DNA from 3 places in the Clostridium kluyveri DSM 555 genome. Region 3 is predicted to be linked to each of the others. Evidence: riboswitches for the same ligand, from Rfam matches in the RefSeq annotation. Region 3 holds a riboswitch; each other region holds the start of a gene.

Region 1 (7,954 bases), 1.2 Mb from region 3:
ATTCATACTAACGGCAAAATATTCTTCAATATTGTTTTCTATAAAATTTTTTAAATCTTTTTTATTCATTAAAGGTACATCTATAATTCTAGTTACAATATTATCCCAATTTAAAATTATTCCCACATTCCTGTTTATAATCCTAAATTTTTCTCTAATATTTTTAATTTTATTCAAATTATATTCATCAGCATAGGGTTCTCCTCCAGAAATGTCTTCACTATTTTCTTCTATTCTTGCTGCTTTTTTTATCTTTATTTTATTTATTAGTTTTGATACAACAGCCACATCTGCATAATTTTCTTTAAAACTAAATACCATTTTGGAAGACATCTAGTTACCTCCACATTATTTTTATTGCATTCCCTGAGTAATCTGCATTACAGGAAGTGCCATGCCAAGTATTGCCACTCCCACAACTATGCCTATAATTAAAGTTAGGACAGGTTCTACCAAAGACATAAGTCTTGTAATTCCTATCTGTACTTTTTCATCATATATATCTGCCAATTTAAACATCATTTCATCAAGCCTTCCTGTTTCTTCACCTACTTTTATCATTTGAGTTACCAGGGGTTCAAATATTTTTTCATTTTCAATGGAATCTGCAAATTTTATACCGGTCATAAGCTCTCTTTCAGCATTTTCTATTTTTTTCATTATAAACTGATTATCCACTATAAACTTTATATTTTCCATTATAGTTATAATAGGAACTGCAGATTTTAAAAATATCCCCATACTTCTAGTAAACCTTGACGTAATTACATTCTCTTTTACAGGACCAAAAACAGGAATTTTCAAAACAGTCTTGCCCCAAAAATATGCAACTTTTGGAATGGTACTCATATATTTAAGTATCCCTATTAAAATAATTATACCTGTAATTATATATAAATAATTGTTGTTTAAAAAATTCATAATACCTAACACAATTATTGTTACAGCCGGTAAATTCTCTCCTGTAAATAAATCTCTTATTTCAGGATATACAAAAAAATTAAAAAAGAGCATCATGCCTACTGCAACAACCAAGATCAATGTGGGATATAAAGAAGCATTTTTAATTTTATTATTCATACTTGCTTCCCTTTTATAAAAACTTTCCATATTATAAAGTACAGTATCCACATTTCCACTGACTTCTCCTGTCATAACCATATCAATCAACAATTTGGGGAATTTTTCACAGGCTCTCATAGATTCAGCTAAATTTTTTCCTTTTTTTATACCTTCAATTATCCTCAAGATTACTTTTTTCATATTTTGATTCTTAGTCTGCTGCTGTATTATTTCAAGTCCTGATAAAAGATTTACTCCTGAATTTAAAATCATGGCTGTCTGACCGCAAAAATTAGCCAGCACTTCCTCACTAAATTTTCTATTTAAAAATCCAAACCGGGATAAAGTAAACTTTTCTTTTACATATATTATTCTCAATCCTCTGGCTTTTAGAATATCAATTACTGCACTGGCACTTTCTTCTTCCATTTCTTCTTTTATTATTTCAAATTCATCATTCCAAAATTTACATATAAATTTTTTCATAATTTATTTTCCCCTAAAACTATTTCCACAATGTATTTTAGACTTAAATACTTCTTAAATTCAGAGAAGTTGACTTTGACAAATGCTTTTTTATACCTAGCCCTTTAAGCCTTTGAAAATTAAACAAGTTCTCCATAAGTAGCCTTTAGCATTTCATCAATGGTGGTTGTTCCGTTTAAAACCTTATTTATACAGGATTCTCTCAGTGTATTCATACCTTTTTTAAAAGCTGTCTTTCTAATTTCACTTTCAGTAGAATTTATGTCTATGAGATTTTTAATATCTTTATCCAATTCAAGTATTTCAAAGATACCTATTCTTCCCTTATATCCCGTATCATTACATAAACTGCATCCCATGCCCTTTTTAAGCTTCACAGCATTCTTTACCCCCAAAAGTCTCATTTCCCTTTCATCACTTGTGTACTCTTCTCCACAATTTGGACATATCTTTCTAACCAGCCTCTGGGCTATTACTCCTGCCAGAGTGGAAGATATTAAAAAAGGCTTTATATCCATATCCAAAAGTCTTCCTATAGTGCCCACTGCATTATTGGTATGAATAGTTGACAACACCATATGGCCTGTCAGTGCTGCCCTTATTGATATTTCCGCCGTTTCATTGTCCCTTATTTCCCCTACAAGAATTATATCCGGGTCCTGTCTTAGTATACTTCTTAGCCCATTTGCAAAATCAAAACCTATTTTAGTATTTACCTGCATCTGGTTAATACCTTTTAAGTTGTACTCTATAGGATCTTCTATGGTTATTATGTTTTTAGACACATCATTTAATGTATTCAGCATAGAATACAGAGTTGTGGTTTTGCCACTTCCGGTAGGTCCCGATACCAGTATTATACCATAAGGATTAGAAATCATCCTCATTATTTTTGTCAGTTCATTCTGTTCCACCCCAATTTTTTCAAGTCCTATAGAAAAATTACTTTTATCCAATAATCTCATTACAATTTTTTCCCCTAAAACTGTTGGAACTGTGGAAATTCTAATGGCTATATCCCTTTCCTTAACTTTAAAATTAATTTTACCATCCTGGGGTATTCTATTCTCCGCTATATTAAGACCTGCCATTATCTTTATTCTGCTTGTCACAGGGGAAATCATATCTATATCCGTCCTCATAATTTCCCTTAGAATGCCATCTACCCTGAATCTAACTCTCATTTCCTCTCCCTCAGGCTCTATGTGGATATCTGAAGCATTGTATAAAACCGCATTTTCAATTATGGTATTTAAAAATTTTATAATTGGCGCGGAGGCTTCATCTACTATTTCTTCTTCTCTAATTCTTCTACTGGCAAAGTTTTTTTTGTAATTTTGTGCCGCTTCCTGGGCCTTGCTTTTTCCATAATACTTTTCAATATTATCTAATATACTGTCCTTCAACGCTATGGCAGTTTTAACATTATAGCCTGTGGCTATTTTTATATCTTCAATGGCAAAATAATTCAAAGGATCACTCATGGCTACAAATAAAAAACCATTCATAATATCCACAGGAATAACTTCATATTTTTTGGCAATAGCCACAGGTATAATATCTATAATATCCTGTCTTACATTGATGTTATTTAAATTTACTACAGGTATTCCAAGCTGTTCCTTTATGGCATTCACTATCTGCTGATTAGTAATAAAACCCTTTCCTACAAGTATTTCACCAAGCTTTTCGCCTGTGTCCTTCTGTAAAATAAGGGCTTTTTGTAACATTTTTTCTGTTATAACTCCTGCATCTATAAGTATTTCTCCCAGCCGTTTTTTTATTTTTGACATGAATCTGCTCCTTTCTTAAATTTAATAATCTTAATTATACAAGAAAGAACACGTAAAGACATGTTCTCTCTTAAAATAATATTATTGAACTATAAAAGCTTGAGTAGCACTTCCGCCACCATCAATACCAAATATTCCATATCCATTTTTATATACAACTATCATAACTTCTCCTTTTTTATTAGTGTTAGGAAAAGTAATCCCTGTATCATTTTTTACACTTCCTTCACTACTTGGAACATCTTTAGCACTTGCACCTGCTGAAGCACTTTTATCAATAACCTCATATGCTTTAGTTTGTCCTTCACCTTTATTATTAGTAAAAGGATTAAATAACTGACTTGCTGTATTACCTGTACTAAAAGCACCATTAAGCTGATTTAATAAGTCCCATCTATTTAAATAGGTAGCTACTCCTCCATTATTAGTTACTTTAGTTTCCAAATAAGCCCTTACAGTATTTACATTAGTAGTTACCCCTGCACTCTTAGAATTGTTTTTAAATATCTGAGATTTAGGCACTAAAACCACAGCCAATATAGCTACAATAGCGAGAACTATCATAAGTTCAATCAGGGTAAAACCCTTTTTCTTTTTTACCATTTCCATAATATTTTTCTCCCCCTTAATTAAAAATTTAGAGATTAATCAATTGATTTTTTACACATTTCACCAATAAAAGTTATTAACTCATTCTTACATTCTATTATTTCTCTCCTTCTCCCCCCTAACCAGTCAATTTTAGATATTTAAAACAAGTACCAGTTTAAAATACTTTGTCCTAAAAATACTGTAATAAAAGAAGCTATAACAATAAATGGCCCAAAGGGAATATAATCCTTTCTGGATTTTTTCCCAAGTAAAATAAGTACAAGCCCTATAACAGCTCCTATAATAAAGGCTAGAAATAACATTAACATCGTATACTTAAACCCTAAAAATAGTCCGCATATAAGTGCAATCTCCACATCTCCCCAGCCCATGCCTCCTTTTGTTATAAGGATAATTAAAGCTATAAATACCCCTGCTGATACCCCTCCATAAACATAGGTTTTTATAGGAAGTCCTATATAAAAATATATGACTAAAAATATTATGCCAGCAATGATGCCTGTACCTGTAGTTTTAAGGTAAACATCCGTGGTATGGAAATCTATCATTCCTATTACAATCATAATACTAATGAATACCATATATTTTATAAGCTCTATACCCACTCCAAAGTTAATGTAAATAAGCACATATAATAAACCCGTTATAAATTCTAAGACAGGATACCTTAAATGTATCTTTTTGCCGCAATATCTGCATCTTCCTCTCAAAATGATATAACTTATTACAGGAATCATATCATAGGCCTTGATTTTTTTATTACAATTCATACAATGAGAAGGTGGATGTAAAATAGACTCACCTTTAGGTATTCTATATATACAAACATTTAAAAAGCTTCCTATGATAGTTCCAAAAATAAAAGCCAAAATACCATAATAAATATCCATAGTTATTCTCCATTTTTAAAAAGCAAAACCCTGTATCCATAAAATATTTATGAATACAGGGTCGGTTGCATCACTAACTCCAATACACACAAGGATGCCCAAATTAAAGTGTGTACCTCATCGTTCCCCTCAATTTGTTTAATTTTAGCATAAAAACACTCCAGTTTCAATAAACTTTGGAAAATAATTTAACTGCCAAATATTAAAACTTTCACTCAAATCACTCTAATAACCGTAAAAATTATACTTGCATAATATGACATTTTATTATACAGTATATTCAAATTTTATTATTTATACTATAATTAATCTACATATAAATATCAATTTAAAAATGAATATACTAGCCTTTAAATATCCTTATAAAATAGGAGGTTAATATGGAAATTTATAATGGAAGCAATGAACAAATATACAAAAGAGCCTTAACTGGAGCCAATATTTCACTTTGGGAATGGGATTTGGAAAAATGTTGTATATTTTTTTCAGATAACTTTAAAAATATCCTAGGATATAACACTGAAAATTTTAAGAATCTATTTGATTTTATTGAAGAAATTGTTATCCCCCCGGATAAACTAAGTGCCAAAAACGATTTAACTTTTTTTATAAAAGGCAATACGGAAACTTACAGAAGTGAATTCAAAATATCAACCAAGGAAAAGCATATTAGATCATTACTTGTTAAAGGTGCCGCCACCAGAAATTCAGCAGGTGAAATAATTTTACTTTCCGGTTCAATAAATGATGTAACACAAAAAAAGAGATTAGAAGAATATATTAATTACTCTGCTTACTACGATTCTCTCACAGGATTGCCAAACAGAATCTTATTTAGAAACGACTTAAAAACAATCTTAGACAACTATAAAAACGGTGCCCTGATATTTATAGACATTGATGACTTTAAATCAGTTAACGATACCTTCGGCCATGATTATGGAGATCTACTTCTTGTAATTTTCTCCCAGCTGATAGCCATGTGTATAGAACCTTATGGAACTTTATATCGACTTGGAGGAGATGAATTTATGCTCCTTATTGACAAACTTAATTCCTATAATGAATTAAAAAAACTCTGTATGGAAATATCCCATTATCTAAAAAATCCTTTTGAGGTTAAAGAAAAACAAATATATATAACCATAAGTATAGGTATTGCTCTATTTCCGGAAGATAGCAGCGATGTAGCAGAACTGTAAAAATATGCGGATTTAGCAGTATTTGAATCAAAACAAAAGGGCAAAAACACTACTACTTTTTTTAAAAAAGAATTATTTTATTTTTATCGAAGAAAACTTATTATTGAGCAGGAACTCAAAACAGCAATTGAAAATAATGAACTTTATATACTATATCAACCTCAAATAGATGCTGTAGAAAATAAAGTAATAGGCTTTGAATCTCTACTAAGATGGAAAAATAGAAAACTTGGCTTTATTTCACCACAAGAATTCATACCAATATGTGAAAGCACAGGAATTATTATAGACATAGGTGAATGGGTTCTAAATTCCGTATGTAAAATGATCTATGAATTACAACTAAAGGGTTTTAAGATAGAAACCATATCAGTAAATGTTTCTCCTATTCAATTGAGAAATAGTGATTTTATTACCAGGCTTATTAATATATGTGAAAAAAATCAAATTTCCCCTTCTCTACTGGAAATTGAAATAACAGAGGGTACATTGATAGATTTATACGCATGCAAAATAAAAACCTTAGATGAACTGCTAAAAAAAGGGGTCAGAGTTGCAATAGATGATTTTGGTACAGGATATTCATCTTTAAACTATTTAACCATATTGCCAGTAAATACATTAAAAATTGACAAATCTTTTATTGATAATATCGAAAGTAAAAAGAATAAAGCTGTAATAAAATCTATAATTAATCTATGTAAATCGTTAAATTATAACATTATTGCAGAAGGTGTCGAAACTAAAAGACAGCTAGACTGCCTTCTCCATATTGGTTGCAACATAATTCAGGGATATTATTTTAGTAAACCTCTGCCTGTAAATAAAATTGAAAATATCTTAAAAGAAAAAAATAAATTTGGAGGATTTCAATTTGAATAATTTAAACAAAAAAATATCAAAAGACTCTAAATATATTACATTAATATTAGATATGCAGTGGAAAATAATATGTGGCAATAAAAAGGCTTTATCAGTTTTAAAGTATACAAAGGAAGAACTCCTGTCAATGACTGTATTTAATCTAATCTCATCAGATGAAAAAAGAGCTGTAATCAACCAGTTAAAAAATTTTAACAGTGAGGAGTTTCATTTTAATACCTTCTATTGCACAAAAGATAGTTTAAAATTTCCTGTAGAGGTATCTTTTATTCCCATGGAATTAAATTCAAATAAAATAATTTTAAATCTCATAAGAGATATTACATTAGAATTACAAAGAGAAGAAGAAATAGAAACTCTTGCTTCTATTGTGGAATATTCAGAGGATGCCATTTTAAGTAAAGATTTAAATGATATTATTACAAGTTGGAACAAAGGCGCTGAAAAGCTCTATGGTTATAAGAAAGATGAAATTATAGGGACGCATATATCTAAACTTATACCTGATGAAACCATTGGAGATGTGGAGATAATTCTAGATAAAACAAAAAAAGGTATAGAAATATACCACCATGAAACTACTCGATTAACCAAAAGCGGAAAAAAGATATTGGTATCAATATGCATTTCCCCAATTTACAATAGAGAAAAAAAAATTATAGGGGCATCAGCAATTGCCAGAGATATATCAGATAAAAAATCAAAGGAAAAGCAATTAAAAGAAAAATATGAAGAACTTTCAGCTATATATGAAGAACTTGCTTCTACAGAAGAAGAATTAAGAAGTAATTATATAGAACTGGAAAAAGCAAAAATAGAAGCTGAAAATGCAAATATAGCAAAAGCTAACTTTCTTGCAAATATGAGTCATGAAATTAGAACTCCACTAAATGGCATTATAGGAACCATTGACTTAATTTCATTAATGGAGATAAGAGAATGTACAAGACCATATCTGGAAATATTAAGAAACTCCTCAACTCACCTATTGGATATAACTAATAACATTTTAGATATATCCAAAATA
Region 2 (7,954 bases), 1.5 Mb from region 3:
AAAATAATAATCAAAGTAGGCATACCCAGCACGTTGCTATAATAGAACATTCTTGTGCCATAGGGAAAAGTTGGTTCTTTAAATCTAAAATGCTGTAATACCCCTGCAGCAGCCATGACAAGAAAAGTACTAACTATAATAAGTCCGTAGTATGGCTTTGAACGTATTAAGCGGTAGAATTCACTTCTAATTAGATTCAACATTCTCATCACCTCCTACCAGACCTAAGAAATATTCTTCTAAATTCTTACTTTTAACCGTCATTTCTAAAATATCTACATTACCTTCATTTAAGAGCCTATTAATTTTTTGACGCTGCGGAATATAATTATAAATCTCCAACTGCTCACCGGCTAAAACCCTATAGTCCATATCTACAAAATGATTTTCTAATATAAAGCAAGCTTTCTTAGCATCATTGACACGAAGAAAAATAAACTGCTGACTCATTCCCAATAATTCTTTCCGGGATAAATCTTGAACAACTTTACCTTTATTTAAAAAAACAAAACGTGTGGCAATTGATTGAAGCTGTGATAAAATATGACTTGAAATCAAAATTGTAATTTGATGTTCTTGATTTAATTTAAGAAACAGTTGACGCATTTCAACCATTCCTTCAGCATCCAAACCATTGGTTGGCTCATCTAAAAGCAAAAAGTCCGGTGAAGACAATAAAGCCAATGCCAATGATAACCGCTGTTTCATTCCTAATGAATATTGGGAAAATTTCTTCCGATTATGTTCTGCAAGTCCTACCCTATTTAATACCTTCCCAATTACTGCCTTTTCAGGAATTCCACGCAGCAAACGGTAATACTCTAAATTTTGGTGGGCATTAAAGTTATCAAAAAATACATCAGTTTCAATCATGACACCCATTCTCCTGCGGGAATTATGCTTTCCATAGGGTTCGCCAAACAAAGTAATCTCACCTTTTGTAGGAAATATTTCCTCAGCAATCATCTTGAATAAAGTTGATTTACCAGCACCATTTTTTCCGATAATAGCACATATTTCCCCTTTATATAGTTCAAAGTTAGTACTTTCCAAGGCAACCTGATCTTTATACCTTTTCTCTAAATTAGTTGTTTTTAAAATTGGTGTTTTCATCTTCAATCCTCCTTTACACTTCTTAGTTTACAAACTGTTTTTTAAGAAGCCTTAAGCAAATTATAAAGAAATCATAAAGATGGTACCTAAACTAGTGAAAAACCAATTCCCCAAATAGTTTTGATATATTCTTCACTGGTAATAGCAGAAATTTTTTTACGAATATTGGATACATGGACACTGATACTATTGTCATTTCCCTGATAAATATCGTTCCACAACAGTTCATACAGCTTAGCTTTGGAAAATACTTGTTTGGGATGTCTTAACATAATTTTTAAAATATCGAACTCAACATTGGTAAGATTTAATTCCGATTTTTTGACCATTACCCTATGCTGGCTTTCATCCAAAGTAAGTTCTTTCCAGCTTAGACAGTCTCCTGTTTGTTGTAAATAATTTTTACGTAGTTGAACTTCAATTCGTGCAGCAACTTCTTCACGGGCAAAAGGTTTAACCATATAATCATCTGCACCTAATTTTAGCAAGTTCACCTTATCTTCAATAATACTTTTCGCAGAAATAATAATAACCGGAATAGATGATTGCTTTCTAATTTCCCTCAGCAATTCTTCTCCAGTTAGTCCTGGCAGCATGATATCCAACAAAATTAGATTAAAGGATTGTTGTTGAAGCCTTAATTGAGCCTCTGTACCAGAAAAACAGCACGTTGCTTTGTATCCTTGTTCTTTCACAATTAATTCCAATATTTTATTAATATCATTATCATCCTCCACAATCAATATTTCTATTTGTTTCAAATACTTCACCTCATTGTACTACTATTTCTCTAATCCATAATTTTTATTATAAACACCTTCAAGAACCTTTTTCAAAAAGGATACCTTCATTCTCCATCATATCTACTCTTTTAGTATTAATCTAATACTAAAATTATGCAAAAATCATACTTGTTATTTTAAATATAAGAGTTAAAATGATTATATCATACAAATTGAAAGGAGTAATTAAAATGAATGAAGTTTATAACTATCTAAAAGATATCGGTACCTATTACCTAGCAACATCCGAAGGCGATCAGCCAAGAGTTCGACCTTTTGGTACAATAGCTATCTTTGAAGGAAATCTTTACATTCAGACTGGAAACGTCAAAAAGGTATTTGCACAAATGAAAAAGAATCCTAAGGTTGAGATCTGTGCTATGGGAAAAGACCAAACTTGGATACGTATTACAGCCACTGCTGTCCGGGATGACAGAGTTCAGGCTAGACAACATATGCTTGATGAATATCCAAATCTTAAAAATATGTATGCTGCTGACGATGGAAATTGTGAAGTACTTTATCTTAAAGATGCAACTGCCACCATATATTCCTTTACAGAAAAACCTAAAATCATTAACTTTTAAACTTACATTTAATAAAATTATATTTTATTATAAATGACATATTTATACTAATTACGTCATACAAAGTACAAAAACAAAATATTTATATTGAATTTTGTAAAATTTGTGTGTAATATAGTTTATATAAATATTGATAATAGCACACTTATCGAAAGGTAGGGTCGCAAAGCTATGGGTCTTAAGAAAATTATTTTTCTATGATTGCCAGGTTGCCAAAGTTTATCTAACTATAAAAAATCATGTATATTTTGGTGCCTATTATTAATAGTAAATAATGGGCACTTTTAATTTTATAAAAATAAAATTTATAAAGTGCCATTTTAGGGAGGACATAAATTGGGAGTAAAATTAAGTTATATTGATGTATACCATGGATCAAAAGTTGTTTCAAATGATTTTTATCTTGAATACTTTAGAAAACAAGACAAGGATATTAAGCACCTACTTACAGATGTAATGGGAAGAGATAAAAGATATATGCTAGATGATGGTGAGTCGGCCTTTCAACTAACTATAGAGGCAGGAAAATCCGTGTTAAAAAAAGCCAATCTTGAAGGAAAAGATATTGATGCAATTATATATTCCTCCATATTGCCAGAATATATATCACCTGCAACGTCAATTTTAATACATAAGGAATTGAATATGAGTGCTAATGTAATGTGCCTTGATGTCAATGCAAATTGTGCAGGTATGACTGTTGCTCTTGAAAACATGTCAAATTATCTTATGTCATCAAAACGTGCAAAAAGAGTTCTTATCATTGGATGTGATGATGATAATGCTATTATAAATCATGACAATGAACTGTGCTATGGTAATTACGGTTATGCAGCATGTGCAATAATTTTAGAAAAAGTTGATGAGGACTATAGTTCTAATAATTTACATGGTATGTTGCATTATGTCTTTTATATGTTTTTCTGTTATGAAATTGATTGGTATAAACAACGAAATAACTTCAAATACCTTGATTGTACTTGGAATACTTGTTGCTATTTATGGAGCAGTATTTTATAAGTGCTATAAATGGGTAGTTGCTTGTGACAGTATTAATCCAAAAGCTTTAAATGTAACTAAAATCTTAGTCTTAACAATAACGTATTTTCAATATTTATATCTTAATTTTACTATGCATTTGAATTCTGTGTGGTTAATAGCTATCTTTTTTGTTATCCTCGGAGCTCTGTTTTTTGATCTTAAAATGATAATAGCTTCAGTAGTATTAAGTGCTTTATGTATTGTAATAGTATTTATTCATAATCCATCTATTCTTAAGTATGAAAAATTGGCAAGTGCAGAAATATATATGACTATGGTTACTGTGGTTATTACTTTTGTACTTCTTTTTATAATGGTTTATATGGCATCAAAGCTCTTGAAATCAATTAGTGAAAAAGAAGCTGAAATTAGAGAAGAAAATGAAAAATTGCTTAAGTTATTTAAAAGAATATCTGAGATTTCAAATACTGTCTTATCATCTAGTGAAAATTTAGGTGCTGCTATTACAGAACAGACAAGTTCTCTTGTTGAAGTTTCAGATGTAACAAGCCTCGTATCTCAGAATTCAGATGAAATGCTTGACAAATCAAATAACAATGAAGATATACTCCATACTTTGTTAAATACAAATGAAGGTGTTGTTCATAAGATTGAAGACAGCAAAAGTAAAATAAATAATCTTATAGGAATTACAGAAGAAAATCAAAAGTCCTTAAATGCTACTCTTTCAATTATTTCAAATATAAAAGATGAAATAGCAAATACATTTGAGTCAACTAAAGACCTTGAAGAGAAATCTGCTAAAGTTGATGAAATATTGAATCTTATCGGAAATATATCTGAGCAGACCAATCTTCTTGCTTTAAATGCTTCAATCGAAGCAGCAAGAGCAGGTGAATACGGCAAAGGTTTTGCAGTAGTAGCAGACGAAATCAGGAAACTTTCTGAAGACACAAAACAATCCTTAGATCAGGCAAGTACAATAGTAAGTGAATTAAAGGACAAAATTAACATAGTACAGGATCAAATGAAGGGAAATAACAAAAAATCTCAGGAAGGAAACAGCATTATAAATGAAACCGTAAATAGAATAAATGATATGAATGATCATTTAAAATCATTTAGCAGTAATATCATTGATATAAATGAAGCCTCCAATACTTTATTCTTACAAACTAAAAATGCTGTAAAATTCAATAAAGAAATATCAAATATAACTAAAAACACAATATCACAATATAACACTGTAGCTGAAACAATTTCTCAAAATGCTTCTACATGTGAAGAAATTGAAGCAAATATAAATGAGCTCAAAAATATAGCTGAAGATATGAATAAACTTGTAAAATAAAAAATAATAAAAACAGTATATGGAATAGTCATAGATTTTGTGAGAACATACACAGATCTATGACTATTCACTAACCATAAAACGAGTGTGCGGTAGTAATCAATCCTGGTGCTAAATATTTTCACACGTCGATCCTCTTATAATATCCTCAACCTTAACATTTGGATTGTGATATCTTGTACGTCCGATTGTGCTTTTGCCATACTCTATCGCCTCATATGGACACCACTGAATACAGGCAAGACACCGCTCACAATGATGCTGCCAAATCGGATTTCGTTCTTCCATTTTTATATTGTTTACAGGGCACACTCTAGCGCACAGACCGCAGCCGCTGCATTTTTCGCTCACCTTAAATTTTTCGTCCCATTCGGAGATGCCTTTGTATAGATAATTGCGATTTACCATCTTACTAAAAAGCCTGGCCTTTCTTTTAACCGGATGAAGCTTGCCATCAGCAACTGCCCCGGCAGCTTCATCCGCCTTTTCCATTGCTTTTTTTATCAGCTTTTGTACAACGTCGTGAGCAAAGGCCTGATACTTCACAATATAATTCCCCGGCATCTTTACTCCAGTTGCGTAGGACAGATAAACACCCTTTTCTTTCAAGATATCGTCCAGCATTCCCAAAGTGTCTGCCCCGTTTCCGCCGAAATTTATAAATGCAAAGCAGTAAGTTCCTTTAATGATATTGACCTTTTGTACAAAGCGTTTTACAAGTCTCGGTAACCCGATATAAAAAACGGGAAAAACGAAACCAATGGGATTATCAGGGCCACCAGCAGGCTCATCCGTCGCCCCTACAGCCATAGACTTAATTGTGCAGTTTCCAAGTCCCTTTGCGATTTGTCTAGCTATTGTCAGCGAATTGCCCGTAGCGGAAAAATAATAAATTGTCGGATTCATTACATACTCCTCCTTCATAGATCATCTGTAAAAGTAAATATTTTTTAATTTTATTATCTAGCTTATTAAATAACAGTAATTGTAAAATCAAATAAGTCATCACTTTATGATATAACATTTTCGCTGAAAAACAGAAAACTATCAGTAAAGGATGACTTCAGTTATGATTATAACATTAAATATTGACAGCGAAAACATCTATTATAAAATTTATAAAGCAGTTGAAATTGCAGTTACTTTTTGAAGGAGGATTATTCCTCACTTCTCTTTTAACATTTATAGTATTACTTATTAAAGAAATAAAAAAATAGTAGCCCCGTCTTCAAATGGAGACTACTATTTTTTGTTTCAAAAATTTAGTAATACCAGTTGCCTGAGCAACCAGATTGTACACTACAGGATGTTAACAGCATCCTGTTTTTATTTTACTACTATTCTTTATTTATATTATAACACATTTTACAATTTAAAATCATATACTTATAAAATTTTTATCAATATTAACTTCAAGTCAATCTCTCAATGCCGCTTATATCAACCCATTACGCAAAAAAGCTACTTTATTTGTGGTAAGGTTCTCCCTTCATTATCCTAAACCCCCTATAAATCTGTTCAAGGAGCATTATTCTAAAAAGTTGGTGTGGAAAAGTCATTTTTGAAAAACACAGTTTATAATCAGCCCTTTTCAAAATTTCACTGGAAATGCCAAGGGAACCTCCAATTATAAAGGCAATATTGCTTTTTCCTGAAAGTCCTAGATTTCCTACAAACTTTGAAAACTCTTCAGAACCCATCATACTTCCCTTTAAATCAAGAGCCACCACATACATATTGTCATTTATATACTTAAGTATTCTCCTACCTTCCTTTTCCTTTATAATATCCTGTTCACTACTTGAAGCATTGTCAGGAGTTTTTTCATCTTGTACTTCTATTATATTCAATCTACAATATCTAGAAAGCCTTTTTGAATACTCTTCCACTGCAGCTTTAAGATATTTTTCTTTCAACTTTCCTACGGCAATTATGGTAATGTTCATGTTATCTCCACTTTCATATATTTTGTCTAGTTATGAATCACTTGATTTAAATATGCCTTAATTGATTTAAAATACTTTTATACTCTTCTTCAAGCATTTCCTTATCACAATTTGGCAGTGACATTTTAGAAATAATTTCAGTAAGTCTCATCTGCAAGATGGACTTTTCCATGTTGCAATTACTGCTGTTATTTTTCAGCTCTTGCTTCTCTTCAAATTCTTTTAGATTCCCATGAAATTCTGTTATTTGTCCATTTTTCAATAACATTAAGCTGTCTGCCACCGAATTTATAAATTTATTATCATGGGATACAAATAAAACTGTACCTTCATAGGTTTTAATAATATTTTCAAGAGCCTCAGTAGATTGCATATCAAGATAATTTGTGGGCTCATCAAGAAGTAATACATTAGCCTTTGAAACAAATAATTTTGCAAATGAAACTTTTATCCTTTCCCCTCCGCTGAGTACGCAAACTTTTTTATATACATCATCACCAAAAAATAATAATCTTGCCAAGATTGTCCTTACAGAACTTTCACTTTGAATTGAATCTTCCATTACATTTTCAATTAAGGTTTTATTATAGTCTAAATTTTCAAACCTCTGACAGAAGTAACCTATTACCGCCTTAGGTACAGCATATATTGGATTAAAGTGATTATTTATAAGATTTAGCAGTGTAGTTTTTCCCGAACCATTATTTCCAACCAGAGCAGTTTTACTTCCATTGTATATTTTAAAATCAGTATTATTTAAAATAACATTACTGTCATAGCTGAAACATATTTTATTTCCAGATATGACTACTTTATTTCTAGGAGGATCAGTCAGTGAAAAATCAAACTTTACTTCTGGAATTTTATCTGGTTTTTCCTTAACCTCCAGTTTCTTCAGACGGGTTTTTATAGTTTTTGCCGTCCCTTCTACTTTTTTTCTTTTTTCATTACTCTCTCTCTTGTGAAGTCTTGCTTCTGAATTTCCCATTCTCTTTGGGGCTTTTTTCATAGATTTTGATTTATTTTCTCTCCCTGTAATAGCCTTCTGAAGCCTTGATTTTTCACTTATATATTTGTCATATTCATTTTGAATGCTTTTCCTCTCTCTAAACTTCTGTTTTATATATGAGGAGTAATTTCCCTCATAAAAGACAAGTTTTCCATTTTCTATTT
Region 3 (6,836 bases):
GACACTACTTCCCGAAGCAGAACACCACAGGCAGAATGCCTGCGGTTAAGGACGATTCCGTCCTTTGGGCAGCCAGCTTAAACCAGCCAGTGGTTAACGTCACGCAAGCGTGGCATATGGCTGTCATGGGACTCTCACCCCCGCCGGGTTCTCCGGCGGCTGCACCCATTGCGATGTCTGTGGCTATGCAGAAGTATCATTGTAGGCTGTTCGGGTCATGGCGGGGCAATCCACCACGGATTGCTTCTCGGACGGACATTTCTCGCTTGGCACCTTTGATGCTATCGGTTTGACGGATAGCTCTGGCCTATCCGCAGGTGGTCTTGGCGTGTCCTCCAAAGCCGCTTTCCCCTCATCGGAGCTGAACAGCTAACGTATTTAAGCTGCTGGATATGACCGAATGGCTCGGTGTTTTTCAAGGAACACGAGAGAGATAAAAATCCCCCTCACTTCTATAAAGGAAAAAGTGAGGGGGGCGATGCGCCAAAAGACTAAATTTCCATCAAATTTTTTAGCTTGGATAAAACCTTTGAGAGCCTGCGATTGACCGTAGATTGGTTAATACCAATGCTTTTGGCAACTTGTGACTCACTTCTCTCATTGAAGAATATTTCGTCAATGAGAGAGCGTTCATCCTCCGGCAAGATGTCAAGAGCAGCCCACAGTGACTCCAGCTGCTCCTGATGTATGAGCTTGTCCACTATGTCCGGCTGAACACGGACTATGAGGTAATCAATGTTAACACCATCCTCATGGAACCGCTCCAGCGACAGCTCATTCTGGCGAATCAGCTTGTTCTGATAGCGCTCCGCTTCACGCTCTTTATGATAGGCACGGTAGACGGCTTCGCTGACCTCCACACGCTGCCTTTTTACAATAATGGTATATTTTTTATTCTCTGACATATGTTTGTCCTCCTGATTTTCAAAATTTTGTTGAAAACGAAGGACAAGAAGGCGGTGATCTACAACGAGGAATATCTCCTAAAAACGCAAAAAGAGCGCACCAGCGGACATAGTCGTCCGTTGATACACTCTTGTAGATATGTTCGTATTTAACACGTTCTGTTAGTTCGTGTTTGTGACCGCTCTGCGCCCATGCGCAGCATAGCCTTTTTTTGACAAGTTACCGATTATAGCTGTATGTAGGAGATAGATGTCCGCTTCATCACGCCCGACCGCTGCTGAGCAGTGGTCGCCTTAAGTTCAAGGCATATTGAATACACATTGAAAACCCTCCAAACTGGTGAGCTTGGAGGGTTACGATATGCTTATTCAGGCATTAAGATAGACCCGCCAAACTCACGTTTTTTTTGTTGGCGGGTAGCGCCTTTCATTTATTATGAAAAAAACCTGCCGCAAAAGGGCAGGTTTCATACGCAATCCTTTACGGCAGCCAGACTGTCATAATGCTCTCGCACTTTAGACCCTCGGCTTTGCGTCCTTACCTTTCGGCAAGTTTGCCCTTTGTCGGAATTCTATTTTCAAAACCATAATCAGAGTTGTCATTGGAATATTGAAATACCACTTCAATGATCTGCTGCCTGTCATATCCAAGTGCTTTCATTGCATGCAGGAACTGCTTGGTTGTATACTGAACCAGTTCCTGACGCCGGTACATGATTTTTTCCTGATCCTTAATCACCGAGTAACCTTTTCCTGTTTCCTTCCCCACCAAACCTTCATGAACCAAAGAAATCATGGCGCGCTGTACGGTATTTGTGTTGACCTGTGCTTCGGACGCTATTTTTCTAAACGAAGGAATTGGCATACCCGGTGCCAATTCACCGGATAAAATCAATTTTTGAAAGTGATTATGTAATTGAAGATAGATGGGAATTTTACTGTCGAAATTCATTATGCTGCCCATCCTCTTCCAGCTTCATTTGACCGGTATCCAGATTTATAACCTGATCAGTAAGTCCGCGCATACGCTCTGCGGAGGACGCGGTTAGAAGCACGGCTATGTATGCGTTAACCTCAATGAGCATTCTCTTTATGATTTTTTGATCATACGCTGAAGCATCTGTAAACATATCCTCCAGAACCAATAAATCAGGAGCTTTCAGGATTTCTCGTATCACCAGCAGTCTGCGGATCTCGCCTGATGTCAGTTCGCTGCATAGCATGTTCTCCTTACCATCCAGCCCGGCAATCAACAGCATACCGGTTAGCATATTGTCAGTTTCGTGCTTTGCATTTGCTTTCTGTAAGACCTGTAAGGGGGTCTGCTCCAGTGGGACTGTGTCCGACAGCAGCACATATCCCATAGACCCGTCGATTTGAAACTTCCCTATGTAATTGGCATCTTTGCCGATCAAAATCCGTATTAGCGCGTGGGTTCCGGCTCCTGTACAGGCTATGATTTTCCCGTAGTGCAGATTAAAGCTGATATCATGAAAGATTGTTTCCCCGGCCTCTATTTTCGTGAGACCGGTACAGTGCAGTACATCACGGTTCATATTACAATGTTCATGCTCCTTTCCTGAAAAATTAATATGCCCAAGGACTACTGTATACAGCAATGATTTGCTGACTGCAAATATACACGCTCAGTTTCATAGATAATCCCGTGTTATTTTTTCTGACAATCTTAGATAAGACGCGGAATCACGACAAAAGCCAGAATACCCACAAGGTACACCGCGTTCAGGCCAAGAGCAATTTTGGTATAAATATCTCTCAAATGCTTTTTGGCAAACAGAAACAGTGAATAAATAAAGCTGAGCGCGATGAAGATGAAGTAACCGATCACGATACCTGTCGCGTTCGGGTCGGACGGCTTCCACACAAAGAGGATCGTAATGGGGACAAAGATCGTTATAAAGGCAATGATACTTAGAATTTTATTTTTCATGGTTTTTTAACTCCTTTTATTTGATTTCCAGTTCTACAGAGCCGGTGAAGCCATCGCCCTCAACGGCAATATAGTTGCTGGCAGATGGCAGCTCAATTGTTTCAGAATAATCGCCGCTGCTTTCGATCAGCACCTGAGGGTCATCCGTCCCTGACTTAAAAACAACCTTTGCAGTCCCATCCGTGATGTTGAGTGTGCAGGTGACTTTGATTTCATTTCCGTCGTTTCGTTCCAGCGCCGTTCCGCCAAAGAGGGTTTCCGTTCCCGTGAAGCTGTCATAATCAGCGGAATAGTTTCCGACATAGCTGTCGGAGCCGAAGCTGCGCTTTCCCTGCAATTTGCTGTCTTTCGTCAGGTTATCGTCCCCGGCCTCCTGCAAAGCCTCGTTATAATGATTGACAATTTCATCTTTTGTGCAGCCTGTCAGTACGAAAACGAAGCAGCACGCGATCATTAAGAAGAGAATGTATTTTTTCACTTATAAGCCTCCTGTCGGTTTTGCCTGCCGTGACCGCCTTTCTTTAAGGAAGCGGCTGCAGCTGCATCTTTGCTCGGAATATGGATGATGATTCCTGTCAGTATTATCATTGCTAAGATTACGCAGATGCCAATAAAAGTGTTCTGCGTGGAAGCATAGCTGCCTGCGGTATCGGACACAAAACCTTCGCCGCCAAACCCCACGATACTGAGCCCGGCTGACAACGGCCACAGGTTGCGGATCACGGGATTCTTAAAGTAAATCGTAATGTATCCGAGAAGGAACGCAACCACGGCTCCGCCCCGGAAAGCGTCCTGTCTGCGCCCACAAAGGGCGATCAGAGGGAATTCTCCAATACAGGTAAAGAGGGCCATACCGATAATCTGGATGCTTCCCGATACAATGACGGAGAGCGACATGTTTTCCGGGCAGCAGATCAGTCCGACGATACTTGTAATGAATGCATTATAAAGGCCGAGCAGCAACGCAACCACACCGAGGGCGGTCAGCTTGCCAGCCATAAGGCGCGGGAAGCTGACGGGAACGGTCAGCAGATTCTTGAGGGTGTCATCCGTGTATTCCCGGTTGATCATATAGCCGCCGATCAGGGCGAGAATCATAGGGAAAAAGATTGTCATGTTGTTCCAGATGGTGCTGTTAAGTAAATCAGGAAATGTATAGTTCAAAACGGTCTTGGCGTCGTCCGACATCATGTTCTGCATCGCAATTGAAATGATAGGAGAACAGGTTACACCGATGATGCCGACGAGGATGATGCTGTACCGTTTCAGTTTTTGAAATTCTGTGCGAATCAAATTCATCGTCACGCCTCCTTTCTATAGTTCGCGCTGGTTGTAAATTCGTATCATCAGCGCGGTAAACACAACCGCCATCACCACAAGGATTATAAGGCAGACGGGGGTGGAAACGAAGTAGGGCCGCATGGTTTCATAAAATTCCGATGCTGAACCTTTCCCCGGATCGTAAAACTGATAGATCCAGCGGTTGATCAGCGGGATGGGCAGCACAGTCCCGATATTCACGCCGACAGGTGTCAGCATGCCTGCGTCCGTAAAGTGGACGACGTAGTTGACAATCGTATAAAACAGGGTGATGACAATGGAAATCAGGTTGTTCTTATTGAACCACACCACTAACACCACGCATGGGAGAGCTGCTGTCAGGAGCATAATCCCAAGCAAAATGCTGAGAAAAAATTTCTGCCCCATATTGATAAGAGCCATGCCCAGCAGCTTTGCGCACACTGCACTGGCTAGAAATCCGCCGAGGGAATAGGCCACGGCGACAATCGCCATGACGCTGATTTTCGCCAGCACAAGCCTTTCTCTTGAGACCGGGATCGTCGCAAGGTTTTTTAACGTGTCGCTGTCCTGCTCCGTAAAAAACAGCGAAGTAGAGATTACCACCAAAATGGGAAGCAGCAGAAGGAAATCTCCGTAGTCAACAATTCCCGAAAATAGATTGTCAAAATCCGGCTGCGTTGGGGTGTTCCAGTACAGCGCTGTCATCACAATCGGAAAAATGAATGCCGCCAGTGTCGCCAGCAGAAACATGGGACGCCGTTTGAACTTTTGAAATTCACAGAGGATCAGGTTATGCAATGCCCTCACCCCCGGTCACGCGCTTGAAGTAGTCCTCCAGCGTATCCTCGCAAGTATGGGCTTCCGCGACCTCCAATCCACTCTCAATAAAAGCGCGGGTGAGCGCCGTCACCGGCAAATTCGTATCGTACAGGCGCAGACTGCGGTCATTTTCCACCGTAAAGTTATTCGTCCCAAAGCTTCGCTCCATGATTCTGGACGCCTGTGCCGTGTCGGAGACGATGAAATGAACATACTTACTGTTTTTTTCTTCTAATTCAGAAAGACTTTCTTCCTCCAGCAGAGCCCCATGGTCGATGATGCCGATATCGTCCGCCAGCAGGGATATTTCCGAAAGAATGTGGCTGGAAATCAAAATGGTTTTTCCTCTCGCGTCGCACAGCTCCCGGATGAACGAACGGACTTCCGCAATGCCGATGGGGTCAAGCCCGTTGATCGGCTCGTCCAGAATCAGCAGTTCCGGGTCGTGCATGATGGCAAGCGCGATGGCCAGACGCTGCTTCATACCGAGTGAGTATTGTGAAAACAGTTTTTTATCGCCGTACGGCAGCCCGACAACTTCCAATGCGCTGGAAACAGCGTTGCGCTTGGAAACACCCCGGAGTCGGGCAAAGATATTCAGGTTTTCCGTGCCGGTCAGATTTGGGTAAAAGCCCGGCGACTCAATGAGGTTGCCGACACGTGGCAGGATTTTTTTCTCATTTCCACGAATGCTTTTACCGAAAATTTTCACCTCTCCCGAGGTCGGCTGCGTCAGGCCTAGCAGCATTTTCATCGTCGTGGTTTTTCCGGCACCGTTTCGTCCGAGCAACCCATAAATACGACCCTTTTTTACATGAATACTCAGGTTGGCAACGCTTTTCTGCGCGCCATTCTGCGCGCCATATTGTTTGGTAAGATTTTTTGTTTCAATGATTATATCACTCAATCTCAGAACCTCCTTTTCTTACTGAAACCAGTGTAACACGCCAAGCTTGCATTAACCTTGCATTAACCTTGCATTAACCTTGCAATTTTGGCAGAAAAAAAATCCCTGCCCACAGACAGGGATTCACTCAATTTTTTACTGAGAAGCCAACGATAAACGCTGTATATCGGTTTGGTTCACTTTGGGCGGTAATCTTACCGTCCATTTTTTCGACCATCTGCCGGACAATGGACAGTCCCAATCCGCTTCCCTTATCAGAGCGGCCTTTATCACATTTGTATAACCGCTCAAAGATGTGCGGCAGATCCGCTTTCTCGATGCCGATCCCGTTGTCTGTGATACGGATTTCAATTTTATTTCCTTCTTGTGTCATTTCGATTTTTATCTGTGTGGCCCGGCTATGGTTAATGACGTTTTGCACCAGATTGTTGATAATACGGGCATATCCGTCCAAATCCACCTTTGCAAACAGCGGCCTTTCCGGAATATTAATTTCGTAGTCTAGATGATTTTCTTCAAATATGGGAATCCAGTCTTTCAGAACATTTCGGGTTAGCTCCGCAAGCTCCACCCGCTCTATGGATAAGGCGAATTCGCTGGAATTGAGCTTGAACCAGTCGAAAAGGACATCGATATAATCCTTCAGGTCGTGGGCTTTGTGTCTGGCGATTTCCAGATAATCCTCGCGCTCTTTTCCTGTGACAACGCCTCTATGCGACGCATCCAGATAGCCGATCAATGTAGTGAGCGGTGTCCGCACGTCATGGGAGAGGCTAGTCATGAGTTGACGATTGGTTTCGTCCGCTGTCCTGAGTCCGGAGAGCTGTTCCTCGTAACGGGTAACAATTTCATTCATTTTGTAGGAAAGGTCTGCGGTCAACTCATTGTCCACGGCAAGAATTCTGCGATTTCCGTTTCCGGCTTCAATGTCATTCAGAGCATCTGTCATGTC

Evidence for each region. A riboswitch is a leader RNA that binds a small molecule or an ion and turns the genes downstream of it on or off. The one in region 3 is predicted to bind cyclic di-GMP.
Region 1: another riboswitch for cyclic di-GMP. It lies ahead of CKL_RS05465 (prepilin peptidase); the one in region 3 lies ahead of CKL_RS18725 (sigma-70 family RNA polymerase sigma factor).
Region 2: another riboswitch for cyclic di-GMP. It lies ahead of CKL_RS11385 (beta-ketoacyl-[acyl-carrier-protein] synthase family protein); the one in region 3 lies ahead of CKL_RS18725 (sigma-70 family RNA polymerase sigma factor).

Annotation. Positions count from the first base shown of each region.
Region 1 is NC_009706.1:1,157,226-1,165,179, reverse strand. Features, by position in the region: gene CKL_RS05485 (type IV pilus biogenesis protein PilM) at 1-333, opposite strand, end outside; gene CKL_RS05480 (type II secretion system F family protein) at 355-1,548, opposite strand; gene CKL_RS05475 (GspE/PulE family protein) at 1,668-3,341, opposite strand; gene CKL_RS05470 (type II secretion system protein) at 3,423-3,950, opposite strand; gene CKL_RS05465 (prepilin peptidase) at 4,091-4,843, opposite strand; cyclic di-GMP riboswitch class II at 4,894-4,980, opposite strand; gene CKL_RS21210 (sensor domain-containing diguanylate cyclase) at 5,224-6,045, shown strand; gene CKL_RS21205 (putative bifunctional diguanylate cyclase/phosphodiesterase) at 6,145-6,927, shown strand; gene CKL_RS05455 (PAS domain S-box protein) at 6,920-7,954, shown strand, end outside.
Region 2 is NC_009706.1:2,375,095-2,383,048, forward strand. Features, by position in the region: gene CKL_RS11365 (hypothetical protein) at 1-203, opposite strand, end outside; gene CKL_RS11370 (ATP-binding cassette domain-containing protein) at 187-1,113, opposite strand; gene CKL_RS11375 (response regulator transcription factor) at 1,200-1,883, opposite strand; gene CKL_RS11380 (pyridoxamine 5'-phosphate oxidase family protein) at 2,087-2,482, shown strand; cyclic di-GMP riboswitch class I at 2,611-2,699, shown strand; gene CKL_RS11385 (beta-ketoacyl-[acyl-carrier-protein] synthase family protein) at 2,819-3,502, shown strand; gene CKL_RS11390 (methyl-accepting chemotaxis protein) at 3,411-4,835, shown strand; gene CKL_RS11395 (EFR1 family ferrodoxin) at 4,947-5,741, opposite strand; gene rlmH (23S rRNA (pseudouridine(1915)-N(3))-methyltransferase RlmH) at 6,302-6,781, opposite strand; gene abc-f (ribosomal protection-like ABC-F family protein) at 6,828-7,954, opposite strand, start outside.
Region 3 is NC_009706.1:3,895,698-3,902,533, forward strand. Features, by position in the region: gene CKL_RS18725 (sigma-70 family RNA polymerase sigma factor) at 492-905, opposite strand; cyclic di-GMP riboswitch class I at 1,388-1,474, opposite strand; gene CKL_RS20510 (GntR family transcriptional regulator) at 1,444-1,857, opposite strand; gene CKL_RS18735 (P-loop NTPase family protein) at 1,841-2,461, opposite strand; gene CKL_RS18740 (hypothetical protein) at 2,593-2,856, opposite strand; gene CKL_RS18745 (hypothetical protein) at 2,873-3,334, opposite strand; gene CKL_RS18750 (ABC transporter permease) at 3,331-4,155, opposite strand; gene CKL_RS18755 (ABC transporter permease) at 4,171-4,965, opposite strand; gene CKL_RS18760 (ABC transporter ATP-binding protein) at 4,949-5,884, opposite strand; gene CKL_RS18765 (sensor histidine kinase) at 6,012-6,836, opposite strand, start outside.